DNA from 3 places in the Lysobacter stagni genome. Region 3 is predicted to be linked to each of the others. Evidence: riboswitches for the same ligand, from Rfam matches in the RefSeq annotation. Region 3 holds a riboswitch; each other region holds the start of a gene.
The links. Region 3 has a riboswitch for cobalamin ahead of QLQ15_RS00905 (ribonucleoside-diphosphate reductase subunit alpha). Riboswitches for the same ligand answer to the same signal wherever they lie in the genome.
Positions count from the first base shown of each region.

Region 1: it holds a riboswitch for cobalamin, as region 3 does, so the genes downstream of both, btuB (TonB-dependent vitamin B12 receptor) here and QLQ15_RS00905 (ribonucleoside-diphosphate reductase subunit alpha) in region 3, are expected to answer to the same signal.
Region 2: it holds a riboswitch for cobalamin, as region 3 does, so the genes downstream of both, btuB (TonB-dependent vitamin B12 receptor) here and QLQ15_RS00905 (ribonucleoside-diphosphate reductase subunit alpha) in region 3, are expected to answer to the same signal.

Region 1 covers NZ_JASGBI010000001.1:433,090-439,069, forward strand. Annotated here, with positions in the region: gene QLQ15_RS01895 (efflux RND transporter permease subunit) at 1-359, opposite strand, end outside; gene QLQ15_RS01900 (efflux RND transporter periplasmic adaptor subunit) at 369-1,550, opposite strand; gene bioD (dethiobiotin synthase) at 1,674-2,342, opposite strand; gene QLQ15_RS01910 (GAF domain-containing protein) at 2,412-2,897, shown strand; gene QLQ15_RS01915 (TfoX/Sxy family protein) at 2,894-3,265, shown strand; cobalamin riboswitch at 3,309-3,531, shown strand; gene btuB (TonB-dependent vitamin B12 receptor) at 3,671-5,542, shown strand; gene QLQ15_RS01925 (carboxypeptidase regulatory-like domain-containing protein) at 5,646-5,980, opposite strand, start outside.
Region 2 covers NZ_JASGBI010000001.1:2,970,456-2,976,435, reverse strand. Annotated here, with positions in the region: gene QLQ15_RS13760 (mechanosensitive ion channel family protein) at 1-1,647, shown strand, start outside; cobalamin riboswitch at 1,747-1,979, shown strand; gene btuB (TonB-dependent vitamin B12 receptor) at 2,091-3,959, shown strand; gene QLQ15_RS13750 (hypothetical protein) at 3,991-4,569, shown strand; gene QLQ15_RS13745 (hypothetical protein) at 4,588-5,202, shown strand; gene cobO (cob(I)yrinic acid a,c-diamide adenosyltransferase) at 5,199-5,825, shown strand; gene QLQ15_RS13735 (cobyrinic acid a,c-diamide synthase CobB) at 5,828-5,980, shown strand, end outside.
Region 3 covers NZ_JASGBI010000001.1:197,127-203,106, forward strand. Annotated here, with positions in the region: gene QLQ15_RS00890 (DUF3857 domain-containing transglutaminase family protein) at 1-1,281, opposite strand, end outside; gene QLQ15_RS00895 (HAD hydrolase-like protein) at 1,375-2,013, opposite strand; gene QLQ15_RS00900 (phosphoglycerate kinase) at 2,189-3,364, opposite strand; cobalamin riboswitch at 3,562-3,779, shown strand; gene QLQ15_RS00905 (ribonucleoside-diphosphate reductase subunit alpha) at 4,078-5,980, shown strand, end outside.

The DNA.
Region 1 (5,980 bases), 240 kb from region 3:
GTGGGCAGGCGCGGGGTCGCCAGCGCGACCTTGTTCTGCACCTGCACCTGCGCGATGTCCGGGTCGGTGCCCGGTTCGAACGTCAGGGTGATGTTGGAGCCGCCGCTGGAGCTGGAGGACGAGCTGAAGTAGACGAGGTTGTCGATGCCTGTCAGCTGCTGCTCGATCACCTGCGTGACCGCGCCCTCGGCCGTCTCGGCGCTGGCGCCGGGATAGGACGCGGACACCGTCACCTGCGGCGGCGCGATGCTCGGGTAGGACTCCACGCCGAGGTTCATGATCGCGAGCACGCCGCAAAGCGAGATCAGGATCGCGATGACCCAGGCGAAGACCGGGTGGTTGATGAAGAATCTGGACATGGCGGGGGATTAGTCCTTCTTCTGGGCCTGGCCCTTGTCGGCCTCACCCTTGCCGGCCGGCGCCTGCGGAATCTGGCCGGTGGCGTCCACGGGTGTCGCCTTGGCCGGCTGGCCCGGCTGCGCGCGCTGCACGCCGGACACGACCACCTGGTCGCCCGGAGACAGACCGCTGGACACGACCCAGTTGGCGCCCTGCTGGCGATCGACGGTGACGTCCTTGCGCACGACCTTGCCGTCGGCGCCGACCACCAGCACGTAGGCGCTCTTGGCATCGCGCTGCAGGCCGACCTGCGGCACGAGGTACGCGTTGGACTGCTGGCCCAGCGTGGCCTTCAGCGTCACGAACGTGCCCGGCAGCAGGGTCTTCTCGGGATTCGGGATGCGTGCGCGCAAGGCGATGGCGCCCGTCGCCGGATCGACGATGTCGCCGGAGAAATCCAGCGTGCCCAGGTGCTCGTACGGCGTGCCATCGGGCAGCAGGACCTGCACCTTGCCCGCATTCGGGCCGGTCTGCGCACGGCGCACCTGCTCCAGCTCGGTCACGCTGAGGGAGAAGTTCACGAACAGCTGATCAATCTGGTCGACGGTGGTCAGCAGGGTCGCGGTGCCCTGCCCGACCAGCGCGCCCTCGGTGACCTGCTGCTTGCCGGCGCGACCGCTGATGGGCGCGGTCACCGTGGCGTAGCCCAGGTTGATGCGGGTGTTGGCCAGTGCGGCCTCGGCCTGCTTCACCGATGCGCCGGCACTGCGTTCGGCGGCGAGCGCATTGTCCAGGTCGGACTGCGAGACGAACTTGTCCGGCGCCAGGCGGCGCGCGCGGTCGGCGGCGGCCTTGGCGTTGGCGTAGTTGGCCTGCGCCGACGCCAGCGAGGCCTGCGCCTGGCCCACTTCAGCCTGCAGGGGTGCCGGATCGATCCGGAACAGCACCTGCCCGGCCTTCACGTCGCTGCCTTCCTCGTACACCCGGCGCTGCAGCACGCCGGCAACGCGTGCGCGCACGTCGGCGCTGCGGAATGCGGCCAGGCGGCCGACCAGATCCTTCTGCAGGGGGACATCGGACGGCTGCAGCTTCACGACGCCGACTTCCGGCGGGGGCATGTCGCCCTGCTGGGCCTGATCCTTGCCGCCACAGGCGGACAGTACGAGGGCCAACGCGGCGGCAAGCGCCACCGTGCGCGGGTTCTTGACCATGGGGGAAGACTCCGGTTCCGTCATGTACGAGCGTTGCAGCTCAGATTGGTTCTAATTCCTATACCGCCCAGTCTAACATTGTCGATGAACAGCCCATCCCCCATTGGTCACGGGATGGGGCGATCACGCCGGTTCAAGCAAATGCGCCAGCTTTGCCGGATCGGGTGAGTTGTGGAACGGAAGACGACCCCAGCACGGTACCGGCATCCGCTGCCTGAGCAGGGTGAAGTTGTCGTCGGCGCGCGCCATCGCCGGATCGATGTCGTTGGCGATCCAGCCCGCCAGACGAAGCCCATCGGCCTCGATGGCGCGGGCGGTGAGCCGGGCGTGGTTGATGCAGCCCAGGCGCAACCCGACGATCAGCACCACGGGAAGCTTGAGCGCGCGCACCAGGTCGCACTGGTCCAGGTCCGCCGACAGCGGCGCGGCCCAGCCGCCGACGCCCTCCACGACCACCGCATCGGCCTGCGATGACAGGCGCGCGAACGCCGCCTCGATCGGCGCAAGGGTAACCCGGATGCCGGCATCGGCAGCCGCCAGCTCCGGCGCCAACGGAAGGGGCAGCGCGAACGGATTCACGTCGTCGTAGGCCGGGCGCGGATCGCTTGCGGCCTGCAGAGCGAGCGCGTCCTCGTTGCGCCATCCCCCGGGCGTGGCATCGCAACCGCTCGCCAGCGGCTTCATGCCGACCGCGCGAAGCCCACGCAATCTCAACGCGTGCAGCAACGTCGCACTGGCGACCGATTTGCCGATGCCGGTGTCGGTTCCGGTGACGAACCAGCCGCGGGTCACGGCGCGCACCGGTTGGGACCGGCCGGGCCGCCCCCATTTACGCTGATAGACTGCATGAAAGAGGCGCTCATGTTCACCAGCGAAAGTCTAAGCGGCACCAAGACCGAACAGTACGCACAGCTGCTCGCGCAGGCGCGCGCGCTGCTCCATGGCGAGCGCGACCGCATCGCCAACGCGGCCAACCTGTCGGCGCTGGTCTACCACTCGCTGCCCTCGCTCAACTGGGTGGGCTTCTATTTCTACGACGGTACCGAGCTGGTCGTGGGCCCCTTCCAGGGCCTGCCGGCCTGCGTGCGCATTCCGCTGGACAAGGGCGTCTGTGGCGCGGCCGCTTCGACCCGCCAGACGCAACGGGTGACCGACGTGCACGCATTCCCGGGCCATATCGCCTGCGATTCGGCCTCCAATTCGGAGCTGGTGGTTCCGCTGACCCACGCCGACGGCACGCTGGTCGGCGTCTTCGATCTCGACAGTCCTGAATTGGGCCGTTTTGACGTTGAAGACCAGCACGGCCTGGAGGCAATCGCAAAGGCCTTCATGGAGTCACTGGAATGACGACGAGCACCGACAAGCTTCGCAACATCGGACCCAAGTCCGCCGCCTGGCTCCGCCAGGTCGGGCTTCGCACCCGCGAAGACCTCGCCGCGGCCGGCACGGTCGAGGCCTTCATGCGCGTCAAACGCGCCGGCTTCAAGCCCACCCTCAACCTGCTGTACGCCATCGAAGGCGCGCTGCAGGACTGCCATTGGCAGGAGATCTCCGAAGCACGCCGCGGCGAACTGATCGCCGCCGCTGAAGCCGCCATCGCCCTGCTGCCCCCGCCGCGCTACAAGCCCGCGGCCGCGCCTGTCACCACGACGCAGATGGGCGAAGACACGATGGCCATGCCCACGCTGTTCGACGAGCCCGCCGAACGCGAGTGACACCCTGAGCGGCCGCACGTCGCCGCCGACCGACCGATCGCGTAGACTGCGCGCGCCAGCAGGTGACCCCGAGGCATGACGCCAACGGGTTGAAACGGGAAGCCGGTGACGCCACGCATTCGCGCGGCCATTCCGGCGCTGCCCCCGCAACGGTAAGCGAGATCAGGCACGGCACACCGCCACTGTGCGATTGCATGGGAAGGCGCCGCGCCCGAGGGAAACCTCCACTCGCAAGCCCGGAGACCGGCCTGCAGGCAAGGGTCGTCACGGCCCGACACTGGTTGCGATGCGGAGGGCGTCGCGGCGGCGTTGCCGGCGCGCATTCCGTCCCCGTCACGCAGCCCGGTTCTCTCCACGACTTTCCGTCATGCCGACGCGGCACGTCCGCGCGCTGGAGAACCCACGATGTCCCTGCGTTGTTCCGCCCCGATCCACGCCCTCGCGCTTGCCTGTTCGCTCGCGCTGCCGTCCCTCGTCCACGCGCAGGCGCCCGCCACCGACCTCGACGAGGTGGTGGTCACGGCCAATCGCACGGCTGTCAGCGTCAATGACGCGCTGACGCCGGTGGAGGTGATCGACGCCGAAGCGATCCGTCGCAGCCAGGCGCGCTCGCTGCCGGAACTGCTGCAGGGCCGCGCCGGCATTTCGATGTCCAACCAGGGCGGACAGGGCAAGCTGACCACGCTGTTCCTGCGCGGCGCCGAATCCGACCACGTGCTGGTGCTGGTCGACGGCATCCGCATCGGTTCCTCGACCTCGGGCCTGGCCTCGTTCCAGGACCTGCCGGTGGAGATGATCGATCGCGTGGAAATCGTGCGCGGCCCGCGCGCCAGCCTGTACGGCAGCGACGCCATCGGCGGCGTCATCCAGGTGTTCACGCGCCGGGACCGCGGCGGCTTCGTGCCGCGCGTGCGCGTGGAAGGCGGCAGCAACGACAGCTTCGGCTACGGCATGGGCTTCGGCGGTGCGAACGAACGCGCTTGGTACGGCGCCGACTACCAGCACAGCCGCACCAGCGGCATCAACGCCTGCAACGGCTACTTCGATCCGGACACATTCGACGGCGCGGGCTGCTTCATCCTGCCCGACTCGCAACCCGACCGCGACGGCTACACCAAGGACGCGTTGTCGTTGCGCGGTGGCGTGACGATCAACGAACAATGGACGCTTGAAGGCCACGCGCTGCGCAACGAAGGCGACAACGAATACGACGGCGACTTCGCCGACCGTTCCGAGACGGTGCAGCAGGTCATTGGCGGCAAGCTGCGCTGGCGTCCGAGCGAGCGCGTTGACCTGCACCTCACCGCGGGCCGCAACGTCGATGCCTCCGACAATTTCCTTGGCGATGCATTCGTCGACTTCTTCAGCACCGACCGCGATAGCGCCACGCTGCAGGGCGATTTCGGCCTGGCCAGCGGCCAGCTGCTGACGCTGGGGCTGGACTGGCTGCGCGACAGCGTGGACGCCACCACGCAGTACGACGAGACCGAACGCGCCAACAAGGCCGCCTTCGTACAGTACCAGGGCCACTTCGGCGCGCAGTCGCTGGAAGCCAGCGTGCGCCGCGACGACAACGACCAGTTCGGCGGCCATACCACCGGCAGCGGCGCTTGGGGACTGACCTTCGCCGAGCACTGGCGCGTGCGTGCCGGTGTCGGCACCGCGTTCAAGGCACCGACCTTCAACGAACTGTATTTCCCGTTCTTCAGCAATCCGGATCTCGACCCGGAAGAATCGGAGACCTGGGAGCTGGGCCTGGCGTGGCTGGGCGACGGAATCACCGTCAACCTCGACACCTTCACCACCGACGTCGACGACCTGATCGCGTTCGATGCCAGCCAGAACCGTCCCAACAACGTCGACAGCGCGCGCATGCGTGGCGCCGAACTCGGCGTGCAGGCCACGGTGGAGCAATGGGACATCGCCGGCTCGGTCAGCTGGCTGGACACCGAGAACCGCAGCGGCGTGTTCGAAGGCAACGAGCTGGCGCGTCGTGCACGCAACAGCGGGCGCATCGACATCGACCGCGCCTTCGGTGATTTCCGCGTCGGCGTCACCGCCAGCGGCGAGGGCCCGCGTTTCGACGACGTCGCCAACACGCGACGCCTCGCCGGGTACGGCACGCTGGACCTGCGCGCGGAGTACGCGCTCACCCCGGCACTGACGCTGCAGGGCCGCGTCTCCAACGTATTCGATCGCGAGTACGAGACCGTGTCGTTCTACAACCAGCCCGGCCGCGAGTGGTGGCTGACGCTGCGCTACGCGCCCGCCGACTGAAGCGGCGAGCGAGCACCACGCATGAAGAAGCCCGGCGCCAGCCGGGCTTCTTCGTTTCGCACGCAGGCGCGGCGCATCGCGCTGGAGCCGCGCCCTCAAAGACTCAACGGCGACCTAGGCGCGATCGCTCCAGCCACCACAACACGCCACTGAGCAGCAACCAGGCCAGCCACCACGGCCATCGCGCGGTGGGATGGCGCGGCGCGGCCACGTCGGACACGGTCGTCGGCGCGGACGCCATCAGGCGCATCGTCGTCGTGCGGATGTCCTCGCTCGCCAGGCCGGTGGCCTCGCTGGCGCCGCGAACGAAGAACGCCTGCGTGCGCTCACCGGAACGCAGCAGATGCCAACCCTGCGATTGCGGCCAGAACGCCGCACAGGCACGCGTGCCCGTTGCCGGATCGCGCAGCACCGGTGCGATCGAGCCATCGGGCGCGA
Region 2 (5,980 bases), 2.8 Mb from region 3:
CTGCTGCCGTTGCTCATCTGGCTGGCGATCCGCAGCCGTCGCTTCCCCGAGACGAGCGACGCGGACGAGGCATCGATGCGCGTGCTGCGCCGGCCCGTATCCTCATGGTTGCTGCTGTCGATGATGGCCGTGCTGGCCTTCGAGCCCGACGCGCCGCTGCTGGTGCACCAGGTCGCGATGCTGATCGCGCTGGTGCCGGTGCTGCGCCTGATCCCGCCGAACGCGCGGCTGCTGCTCGGGCCCTGGCCGTACGTGGCGGCGGGCCTGTATCTGCTGGAACGGGTCGCGTTCCTGTTCATCGCCAACGCCTTCCTGTACCGGATCTATTACCTGGGTCTGGGCACGTTGGCGCTGCTGCTCACGCTGTGGCTGTTGTGGCGCTCGCGGCATGTCAGCCATTCGGGCCTGGTCGGGCGTGTCGGCAAGGCCGTCCACATCGCGGCCTGGGTCAGCGTGGCGCTGCTGGCGATATCGGTGGGTTCCAACGTGTTCGGCAACGTGTCGCTGGCCGAGATGCTGGTCAGCGGCGTCATCGACAGCGGCTACCTGGCGCTGGTGCTGTACGCGAGCGTGACGGTGTTCGTCGCGCTGGTGCGCTTGCTGTTGGCCCGGCACGGTGTGCCGCGCTTCCGGCTCTCGCGTGAGCATGCGCCGCCCCTGGCGCTGCTGGTGATACGGTTGATCGTGCTGGCAGCCACGATCGGCTGGCTGGTCTTCACGACCAATCGCTTCCGCATCTTCCGGCCGATCTACGCGTTCACCTCGTCCGTGCTGTCGTACACGTTCCGGCTGGGCGAGATCACGATCAGCCTGGGGCATGTGCTGATCTTCGCGGTTTCGGTGTTGATCGCATTCTGGGCGGCCAAATCGGTGCGCTACCTGTTGCAGGAGGAAGTGCTCACGCGCATGTCGCTACCGCGCGGCGTGGCCAACAGCGTGGCCTCGCTGACGTACTACGCGTTGCTGTTGCTGGGCGTGGTGGTGGCGCTGTCGGCCGCTGGCTTCCAGATGAGCCAGCTGGCGTTCGTGTTCGGCGCGTTGGGCGTGGGCATCGGCTTCGGCCTGCAGAACGTGGTCAACAACTTCGTCTCCGGCTTGATCCTCATGTTCGAGCGCCCCATCCAGCCCGGCGACGTGGTCGAGATCACCGGAACGTCCGGCCGCGTGCGCGACATCGGCATGCGCGCGACCACCATCAAGACCTTCGAAGGCGCGGACGTGGTGGTGCCCAACGGCACGCTGCTGTCGGAGAAGCTCACCAATTGGACGCTGCTCGACCGCAACCGCCGCATCGACGTGGAGGTGGGCGTGGCGTACGGCTCCGATCCCGCGCGCATCGCGGACCTGTTGCGCGCAGCGACGCTGTCCACGCCTGGCGTGGTGCGCGATCCGGCGCCGGCCGTGCTGTTCACCGCGATGGGCGCCAGTTCGCTGACCTTCGCGATCCGCGCGTGGACGAACGATTACGACAACTCCGTCAGCATCCGCAGCGAGCTGGTCACGCGCATGTACCGGGCGCTCACGGAGGCGGGCATCGAGATCCCGTTCCCGCAGCAGGACATGCACCTGCGCAGCCTGTCGGGCGACATCGCCGCGATGTTCGCGGCGCAAGCGCCGCCGCACAAGCCGGCAGGCGATGGCGCATGAACACATCCGTGTTGCGTTGATTTCCGTCAAGCAGGCCGGCTCTGCACATATGACGCATCGCCATGTGACGCCGGTCTGCGCAACCGGCCGTACTGCTGCTAGACTGCGCCCGCCCAAGGTGACCGCCGGCTTGTCCGGCGGTTGAAACGGGAATCCGGTGCGCCGCGTCGTGCTTGCACGACCGGCAATTCCGGAGCTGCCCCCGCAACGGTAGGCGAGACAACGATCCGCACGAAGCCACTGTGCTCACGCATGGGAAGGCGCGGACCGGAAGCCAGGTGAATCCTGCTTCGCTCGCGAGCCCGGAGACCGGCCATGGAGCGACGTGACATGCGGTGGGCGAATGTCATGCGGCCAGGACTCCGTGCCTGTTGCCGCCATCACACCTTCCTTCCGCCTGTCCTTTTCCAACGTTCCCGCGCGGGCAGGCGCGGTCAAGGAGTGTGTCAGTGCATCCGCAGTTTTCTTCCATCCGTCGGCGCGTGCTGGCGGTTGCCGTGCTGTCTTCGATTTCCACCATCGCGCCGGCCATGGCCGACGTCGCCGCCACCGACCTGGACCAGGTCGTCGTCACCGCCACGCGCACCGCGCGCACGCAGGACCAGACGCTCGCCGCAGTAACCGTGATCGATCGCGCCGAGATCGAACGCCTGCAACCGGCATCCTTGCCGGACCTGCTGACCGGCCGGGCCGGCATCTCGCTGGCCAACAACGGCGGCGCGGGCAAGGCGACGTCCGTGTTCCTGCGCGGTACCGAATCCGACCACGTGCTGGTGCTCATCGACGGCATCAAGATCGGCTCGGCCACCAGCGGTGGCGCGTCGCTCCAGGACATTCCGCTGGAGCAGGTCGAACGCATCGAGATCGTGCGCGGGCCTTTCTCCAGCCTGTACGGCTCGGAGGCGCTCGGTGGCGTCATCCAGATCTTCACCCGCAAGCCGCAGGGTTCGTTCGCACCCAGCCTCAGTGCCGCCATCGGCAGCGAGGACACGCAGCGGCTGTCGGCCGGCATCGGTGGTCGTTCGTCCGATGCGGACGCGCGTGGCTGGTACGCGATCAATGCGGCACACCAGGACACCGACGGGATCAACGCTTACCGCGGTACGCGCAACTTCGATCCGGACAAGGATGGCTATCGCAACACGTCGCTGACTGTGCAGGGCGGTTGGCGCTTCAACCCGCAGTGGGACGCCGATGTGCGCGCTTTCCGCGCGGAAGGCCGCAACGAGTACGACGGCAGCGCGAACAACGAGGCCGATACCGTGCAGCAGGTGATCGGTGGCCGCGTCCGCTATGCGCCGGGCGAGCGGATGAAGTTCACTCTGGGCCTGGGCACCAGCGCCGATCTGAGCGAGAACTTCCTCAACGGGACGTATTCGTCCACCTTCGATACACGACGCAGGCTGGGTTCGCTGCAGGGCGACCTTGGCCTGGGCGACGGACTGCTCACGCTGGGCTACGACTGGCTGGGCGACGAGGTCCACAGCAACACCGATTATGCGCGCGACCGCCGCATCAACCGCGGCCTGTTCGGACAGTGGCAGCAGGACTTCGGCAACCAGTCGCTGCAGCTGAGCGCGCGCCGGGACGACGACAGCCAGTTCGGCGGCAAGACCACCGGCAGCCTGCTATGGGGCTGGGACTTCACCGATGCGTTGCGCCTGAGCGCCAGTGTCGGTACCGCATTCAAGTCGCCCACGTTCAACGAACTGTATTACCCCGGTTACGGCAACCCCGACCTGGGCCCCGAGACATCGCGCAGTGTCGAACTGGGACTTCGCGGCGAGCACGACTGGGGCAACTGGTCGGTCAATGCCTTCGATACGAAGATCGACGACATGATCGCCTTCGACGCATCGCTGGGCGATTTCGGCGGTCCCAACAACATCGACCGCGCGCGCATCCAGGGCATCGAGCTGGTCGCGGGCACGACGCTGGCCGACTGGGACCTGCGCGGCAGCCTGACCTGGCTGGATCCGCGCAACGACGGCGACAACCCCAACCGCGACAACGTGCTGCCGCGCCGCGCGAAGCAGAGCGGTCGCATCGATGCGGACCGCCGCTTCGATCGATTCAGTGTCGGTGCCAGCGTCAGTGGTGCCGGCGAACGGTACGACAACCTCACCAACACCACCCGCATGGGCGGCTACGGTCTGGCGGACCTGCGCGCGGGCTGGGCCTTCGACGAGGCGTGGAGCGTGCAGGCGTCGGTCGCCAACGTCTTCGACAAGCGCTACGAGACCGCCGCGCTCTACAACCAGCCGGGTCGCACCTGGCTGCTGACCCTGCGTTACCAGCCGGTCGCCCATTGACCCAACGCTCCGCCACTTCGAGAGGTCGCCGATGAAATCCCTGACCCGCCGCGTCAACCTGGTCCTGTTCGCCGCATTCGCCGCGCTGATGGTCGCCACGCGCTTCCATCACTTCGGCGATGTGCTGCACCTTCCGGATGCGTCGATGGCGCTGTTCTTCCTCGGCGGCCTGTACCTGCGGCGACATTGGCAGTTCGCGGTGTTCATCGCGCTGGCGGTGGCGATCGACTGGGTGGCCATCGAGCACGCGGGCGTCAGCGACTTCTGCGTGACGCCGGCGTACTCCTTCCTGCTGCCGGCGTACGCGGTGTTGTGGTACGGCGGGCGCGCGTTCTCAGGGCGCCTGCAGCCCACCTGGATATCGATGCTGGGCGCTTCCGGCGTTGCATTGCTGTGCGCGACGTTGTCGTTCGCCATCTCGAACGGCGCGTTCTACTGGCTGGGCGGCCGTTACGAGAACCCGCACCTGGGTGAGTACCTCGCGCGGGCCTGGCAGTGGGGGCCGCTGTTCGTGCGAACCACGATGGCCTACGTCGTCGTGGCGCTGGCCCTGCACGGACTGGCGACGCGCGCGTTGCGCGATCGCGCTGCCCACGCCACTCAGCCCTGATCGAACGGGAGCATTGCCATGACCGCCACGCCTTCCATCTCCGAATCCGCACTGCCGTTGGCGACCACCCGCGCCCAGATCCTCACCGCAGGCGCGCTGGCCGCATTGATGATCTGCACGCGCGGCCAGCATTTCGCAAGCGTCGATGCGCTGCCGAGCGCGTCGTGGGCGGTGTTCTTCCTGGCCGGTGCGTTGCTGCGTCCCCTGTGGGCGTTGCCCGCGCTCTTCGTACTGTCCTCGCTGCTCGACATCGCAAGCCTCGCCAGCGGCACCATCACCGACTGGTGTCTGTCGCCCGCCTACTGGGCGCTCGCGCTCGCGTATGCGTCGCTCTGGCTGGGTGGCCACGTGTACGCCGGCCTGCATCGCGACCGTCTGGCCAGCGTGCCACGGTTGGTGCTGGTGCTGGTCGCCAGCGCGACGGTGGCCTATGCGCTGTCGAAGGGCGGCTTCTGGTTCTTCTCCGGCCGGTATGCCGAACCCACGCTGTCGGGCTTCATCGCCCGCATCCCGCACTACTATCCGCGCGCGCTCGGCACGTTGGCCGGTTACGTCGGGCTGGCGTTCGCGGTGCGGGCGGCATGGCGTCTGGCGCGTACGCGGTTCGCCGCCCGTCACGGTGCACACGCATGAGCCGCGGCACGGAACGCCGCGGCCTGGATGAGGACGAGCACCATCGCGAGCGCGCGCAACGCAAGAAGGAACTGGTGGACCGCCGCATCGCCCGGGCCACCATCGACCGCGGCGTGGTGGTGGTCAACACGGGCAACGGAAAGGGAAAGAGTTCGTCCGGGTTCGGCATGCTCGCGCGTTCGCTCGGGCACGGCTTCCGCTGCGGCGTGGTGCAGTTCATCAAGGGCAGCTTCAGTACCGGCGAAGAGGCGTTCTTCCGTCACTTCGACGATTGCGTCGATTACCACGTGATGGGCGAGGGCTACACCTGGGAAACGCAGGACCGCGAACGCGACGTGGAGAAGGCCGGCGCCGCGTGGGGCGTGGCCGCACGCATGCTGGCGGACGAGGCGTACGACTTCGTGTTGCTGGACGAGCTCAACATCGCGTTGGCGAAGGAGTACGTTGCCCTCGACGCGGTGCTCGATGCGCTCGCCGCACGGCCGGCGCGCCAGCATGTGGTGATCACCGGTCGCGGTGCGCCGCAGGCGCTGGTCGATGCCGCCGACACGGTCACCGAGATGCGCGTGGTCAAGCATGCGTTCAAGGCCGGCATCAAGGCCCAGCACGGGATCGAACTCTAGCGATGGGCGAGCTTCGTCACTGTCCTGCCTTGCTGGTTTCCGCGCCCGCTTCGGGGCAGGGAAAGACCAGCGTGACTGCGGCGCTCGCCCGCTGGCACACGCGGCAGGGACGACGCGTGCGCGTGTTCAAGACGGGCCCGGACTTCCTCGACCCG
Region 3 (5,980 bases):
GATGCCGGCCGCGATGGGCAAGGCATGGCCGTAGGCGCTCTGGTCGCTTTCGGACGGATTGCCGCCTTCGGAGGTCAGCGTCGGGTCCACCCATACCGTCGCGTTGTCCACGCTCGCGCGAACGATCACGTGATCGAACAGCGAGGCCGCCGGCAGGTACTGTGCGACGGCCTGACCGCGATCCGCCGACACGAGCGCCGGCTCGGCACGGATGCCCATGCGTGCCAGCACCGTCGATAGCAGATAGGCCTTGTCCTTGCAGTCGCCGTAGCGTCGCGTCCAGGTTTCCGCCGGCGGCGTCGGACGGTGCGTGTTGTCGCCCATCTCCACGCCGAAGTAGCGTACCTGCTCCTGCACGGCGCGCAGCGCCGCCTTGAGCCGTTGCTCGTCGCTGCCGAGCTTGTGCCAGCGCGCGATCTGCGCCTCCAGGTCCGGCGGCAGCGCATCGACCTTCGGGTACAGCGGCAGCGCCCACGCCACCACGTCCGCCCAGCTGCGCCTGGCAGCTGCCTGCACGTGCGGATACGACCGGTACCAGCGCGGGTAGTCGCTCTCGTCGACATAGGCCGGCACGGCGTGGACCCGTGCAGTCGCCTCGACGCGGTCGGCGAAGGAGCGCACCTGCGGTTGCGGGGCCTTGCCCTCGCTGTGCACCGCCACGTCGGTGCCCGCATCGAAGATCGAACGGAAACGCATGTCCAGGGTCGGACTGCGCCAGCCCATTGGCATCGCCGTTGCGGTGTTGCCGGCGAGTACCGGATTGGTGCCGGTGATCGTGTAGCTGACCCTCACCACGTCGTCCACGCGCACGTCGTCGAGCACGATCAGTGCGGTGACCTGTCCGTCGGCGAGGTCCTGCTCGAAGTCGGTCTCGCGGCGCGCCAGCGAAATCCGCTCGGGCGCCAGCCGCGACAGCCAGCGACCACCGCGGCGCAACTCCACGCGATGGATCTTCAACTGCTGGTATTCCGGATTGAAGGAGATCTGGTATCGACCGGCCTCGCCCAGCAGCGTCGCGGACTTGGGCTCGAAGACGTAGTCGACGTAGTACGCGTCCTGGCCGCGGCGGTTGTCGATCTGGAGGTCGTACAGCCAGAAGCGCCACGGCGCGTCGCTGGCACCGGGCGCGGCCGGATCCCATTGCGCGGCGATCTCGGTGCGCTCGACGAAGGCCGGTTCGCCCCCTACCGAAAAACGATACTCGCCGCGCACGTGCTGCGTATCGGCGGCCCACGCTCCACCAGCCAGCGCGAGCGCCAGCAACCCCCACCAAACCCGCATGCGGATCCCCTCGTTGTCCCGCCGCCGATACTAAGGATTCAGGGAGCGCGACCACAACCGGCGGGGAGTGCCTCCGCGCCCGCCGGCGCCGCGTCAGGCCGCCAGCAGCGCGGCCAGTTCGCGCGGCGACGACGCCAGGTGCAACGCGCCGGCCTCGCGCAGTTCGGTTTCGCCGCCGAAGCCCCAGAGCACGCCGACGTTGCGCATGCCGTGGTGACGCGCGCCTTCGATGTCCATGCGGCGATCGCCGATCATCCAGCACGCGTCCGCCACCAGGTCGAAGCGTCGCAGCGCCTCGGCGATGAGCTGGTCCTTGTGGCTGATGCGTCCGTCCAGCGTGGCGCCGATCACGTCCACGAAGCAGTGGCCGAACGGGAGGTGGTCGACGATCTTGCGCGCGTGCGGCTCGTTCTTCGCGGTGACCACCGCCAGCCGATGCCCGGCGGCGTGCAGCGATTCGATGGTCTCGCCGATTCCGGCGTAGACCTCGTGTTCCGCCCAGCCGTGCGTCTCGAAGCGATCGCGGTAGTGCAGCACCGCTTCCTCCACGCGCGCATCGTCGTTGAGCAGCGGACCGAAGCTGGTGCGCAGCGCGGGGCCGATCCAGCGGCGCAGTTCCTCCTGCGGCGGCACGGGCAGGCCCATCTGCACCAGGGCATGTTCGACACAACGCGTGATGCCGACCGCCGAATCGATCAGCGTGCCGTCCATGTCGAAGAAGAGCGTGGTCATGCGTGTGTTTCCTCAGTGCCTGATCTTCCTTCTCCCCTCGCGGGAGAAGGTGGCGCGAAGCGCCGGAAGAGGGGGCGCCGCGCAGCGGCGTTCGGCGGCCCTGCCCCTCTCCCTGGCCGCCTTTGGCGGCCTGTCCCTCTCCCGCAAGGGGAGAGGGGGAACAGCGTGACGATCGTTACGCCGCCCGCGCCTTCAGCGCCGCCACCGCCGGCAGTTCCTTGCCTTCCAGGAATTCCAGGAACGCGCCGCCGCCGGTGGAGATGTAGGACACGTCGCGCTCGATGCCGTACTTGTCGACCGCTGCCAGCGTGTCGCCGCCACCGGCGATGGAGAACGCGCGGCTCGCGGCGATCGCGCGCGCCAGCGTTTCCGTGCCCTTGCCGAACGCGTCGAATTCGAACACGCCGACCGGGCCGTTCCACACCACGGTGCCGGCGGCCTTGATCAGCTCCGCATAGCGCGCGGCGGTCTGCGGGCCGATGTCGAGGATCATGTCGTCCGCGCCGACGGCATCGACGGCCTTGACCGTGGCCGGTGCATCGGCGGCGAAGGCCGGTGCGACGACCACGTCCGTCGGAACGGGGATGTCCGCGCCGCGCCCTTTCGCGTCGGCCATGATCTTCTTCGCCGTATCGATCAGGTCGTTCTCGACCAGCGACTTGCCCACGCCATGCCCCATCGCGGCGATGAAGGTGTTGGCGATGCCGCCGCCGACGATCAGCTGGTCGACCTTGCTCACCAGCGACGACAGCAGCTCCAGCTTCGTCGACACCTTCGAGCCGGCGACGATGGCCAGCAGCGGGCGTGCCGGGTTGTCCAGCGCCTTGCCCAGCGCGTCGAGTTCGGCCATCAACAGCGGGCCGCCAGCGGCAACCTTCGCGAAACGGATGGCGCCGTGCGTGGAGGCCTGCGCGCGGTGCGCGGTGCCGAAGGCATCCATGACGTACACGTCGCACAGCGCGGCGTACTTCTTCGACAGGGCCTCATCGTCCTTGCCCTCGCCGACGTTCATGCGGCAGTTCTCCAGCAGGACCAGCTGACCGGGCTTCACGTCGACGCCATCGACCCAGTCCTTCACCAGCGGCACCTCGATGCCGAGCAGTTCCGACAGACGCTTCGCCACGGGCGCGAGCGAATCCTCCTGCGTCCAGGTGCCTTCCTTCGGACGACCCAGGTGCGAGGTGACCATCACCGCCGCGCCCTTCTCCAGCGCCAGCTTCATGGTCGGCAGGGCCGCGGTGATGCGCTGTTCGGAGGTGATGCGGCCATCGTCGATGGGCACGTTGAGATCTTCGCGGATCAACACGCGCTTGCCTTGGAGATCGAGATCGGACATGCGGACGATGGACATGGATGCTTCCTCTGCTGGCCCTTCGGCGGAAGGGTCGGTGGGGTGATCGGGAGGTGTGGCGACCGGTCCTGCTGCGGTGTCACCGGCGGTCGCCGAGACGGCCATTGTCCTCCGCGCATCCCGCCCGGGCAAATCGCGCCCACATTCCGGATCTGCGGTTATCCACAACATTTTGCGTTGACTGATGCGCGCACCCCCACTATGTTGTGCCCGTCGGTGCCGACTCCTCGCGGGTCGGATTAAAAGGGAAGCCGGTACGGACGAAGGTCCAACTCCGGCGCTGCCCCGCAGCGGTATGGGAAACGAAGGTGGTCATGGCACTGGGCGCACAGCCTGGGAAGCGGCCACCGGTAGGCGACGCGATCCAACGCGTCTCGTCCCGAGCCCGAAGACCTGCCGACAGCCGCGCGTTGCACACCGCGCGGTGACCGGCCACGGAGTCTTCGGAGGGAAGACGGTCGGTGTCGCAGGCGATGGCACTGCCGTCGCCACGCCGTCTCGGTCTGCGCGACACCCCGTTTCCATGCTGATGACTCCCGCGCCCGCGTCGTCCTTCGAGGGAGAGGACGGCCAGCCGTGCGCCCACGCACCGGAGTCCTGCCATGAATGCCATCACCGAAGCGTCCGCCGTCGCGGCGCCCGTCGCCGCACCGAACCGCGACGCGGAACCGTCGCCCGGCTTCGCGCTGACGCCGCCCGCCGCCAACCTCACCATGACGGTGACCAAGCGCAGCGGCCGCCGCGAACCGGTGGACCTGAACAAGATCGTGCGCGCGGTGACGCGCAACGGCGAAGGCCTGTTCGCGGTCGATCCCATGCGCGTGGCCACGCGCACCATCTCCGGCCTGTACGACGGCGCGAGCACGCGCGAGCTGGATGAGCTGTCCATCCGCACCGCCGCCCTGCTCACCGCCGAGGAACCCGAATACGGTCGCCTTGCAGCGCGCCTGCTGGCCGGCGTGATCGAGAAGGAAGTGGCGGGCATCGAGATCCATGCGTTCTCGCAGTCGGTGCAGCGCGGCCACGAACTGGGCCTGATCAACGACCGCCTGCTGACGTTTGTGCAGGCCAACGCGCGCAAGCTCAACGATGCGATCGACGCCTCGCTCAACCTGCGTTTCGACTACTTCGGCCTGCGCACGCTGTACGACCGCTACCTGCTGCGCCACCCGACCGCGCGCACCGTGATCGAGACCCCGCAACAGTTCTTCCTGCGCATCGCCTGTGCGCTGAGCGAGGACGTGGGCGAGGCGCTCGCGCTGTACCGGCGCATGGCGCAGCTGGACTACATTCCGTCCTCGCCGACGCTGTTCAACTCCGGCACCACGCACGAGCAGCTGTCGAGCTGCTTCCTGCTCGACTCGCCCGAGGATTCGCTGGAGAGCATCTACAAGCGCTACATGGACGTGGCCAAGCTGAGCAAGTTCAGCGGCGGCATCGGCCTGTCGTACACGCGCATCCGCTCGCGCGGCTCGCTGATCCGTTCCACCAACGGCCTGAGCAACGGCATCGTGCCGTGGCTGAAGACGCTGGATGCGTCCGTCGCGGCGGTCAACCAGGGCGGCAAGCGCAAGGGCGCGGCCTGCGTGTACCTGGAGCCGTGGCATGCGGACGTCGAGGAATTCCTCGAACTGCGCGACAACACCGGCGACGAAGCGCGCCGCACGCACAACCTCAACCTGGCCAACTGGATCCCCGACGAGTTCATGCGCCGCGTCGAGGCCGACGGCGAGTGGTCGCTGTTCGACCCGGCGAAAGTGCCGCAGCTGACCGACCTGTGGGGCGAGGCGTTCGAGCGCGCGTACCACGCCGCCGAAGCCGCAGGCCTTGCCGTGAAGAAGGTCAAGGCGCGCGACCTCTACGCGCGGATGATGCGCACGCTGGCACAGACCGGCAACGGCTGGATGAACTTCAAGGACAAGTCCAACCGCGCCTGCAACCAGACCCTGCGCGATGGCAACGTCGTGCACCTGTCGAACCTGTGCACGGAAATCCTGGAGGTCACGTCGCAGGACGAGACCGCAGTGTGCAACCTGGGCTCGATCAATCTTTCGCACCACGTCGAACTGTTCGAGGAAGGCACCGTCCACGGCGAGTCCGGACGCTTCGATTTCGACAAGCTCGCCGACACCGTGCGACTGGCGGTGCGTCAGCTCGACCGCGTGATCGATCTCAACTTCTATCCGATCGAAACCGCACGTCGCGCCAACCTCAAGTGGCGCCCGGTCGGCCTGGGCGTGATGGGCCTGCAGGACGTGTTCTTCAAGCTGCGCCTGCCGTTCGATTCCGACGCTGCGCGGGCGTTGTCGAAGCGGATCGCCGAAGCGGTGTATTTCCATGCGTTGTCGGCATCGAACGAGCTGGCGATGGAGCGCGGACGGCACCCCTCGTTCGCCGACACGCGCGCCGCGCAGGGCGAACTGCAGTTCGAAGCCTGGGGCGTGGCGCCGGAAGATGCCGAACGCTGGGACGGCTTGCGGGCACGCATCGCCGAGCACGGCCTGCGCAACTCTCTGCTCATCGCCATCGCGCCGACGGCGACCATCGCCTCCATCGCCGGCTGCTACGAATGCATCGAGCCGCAGGTGTCGAACCTGTTCAAGCGCGAGACGCTGT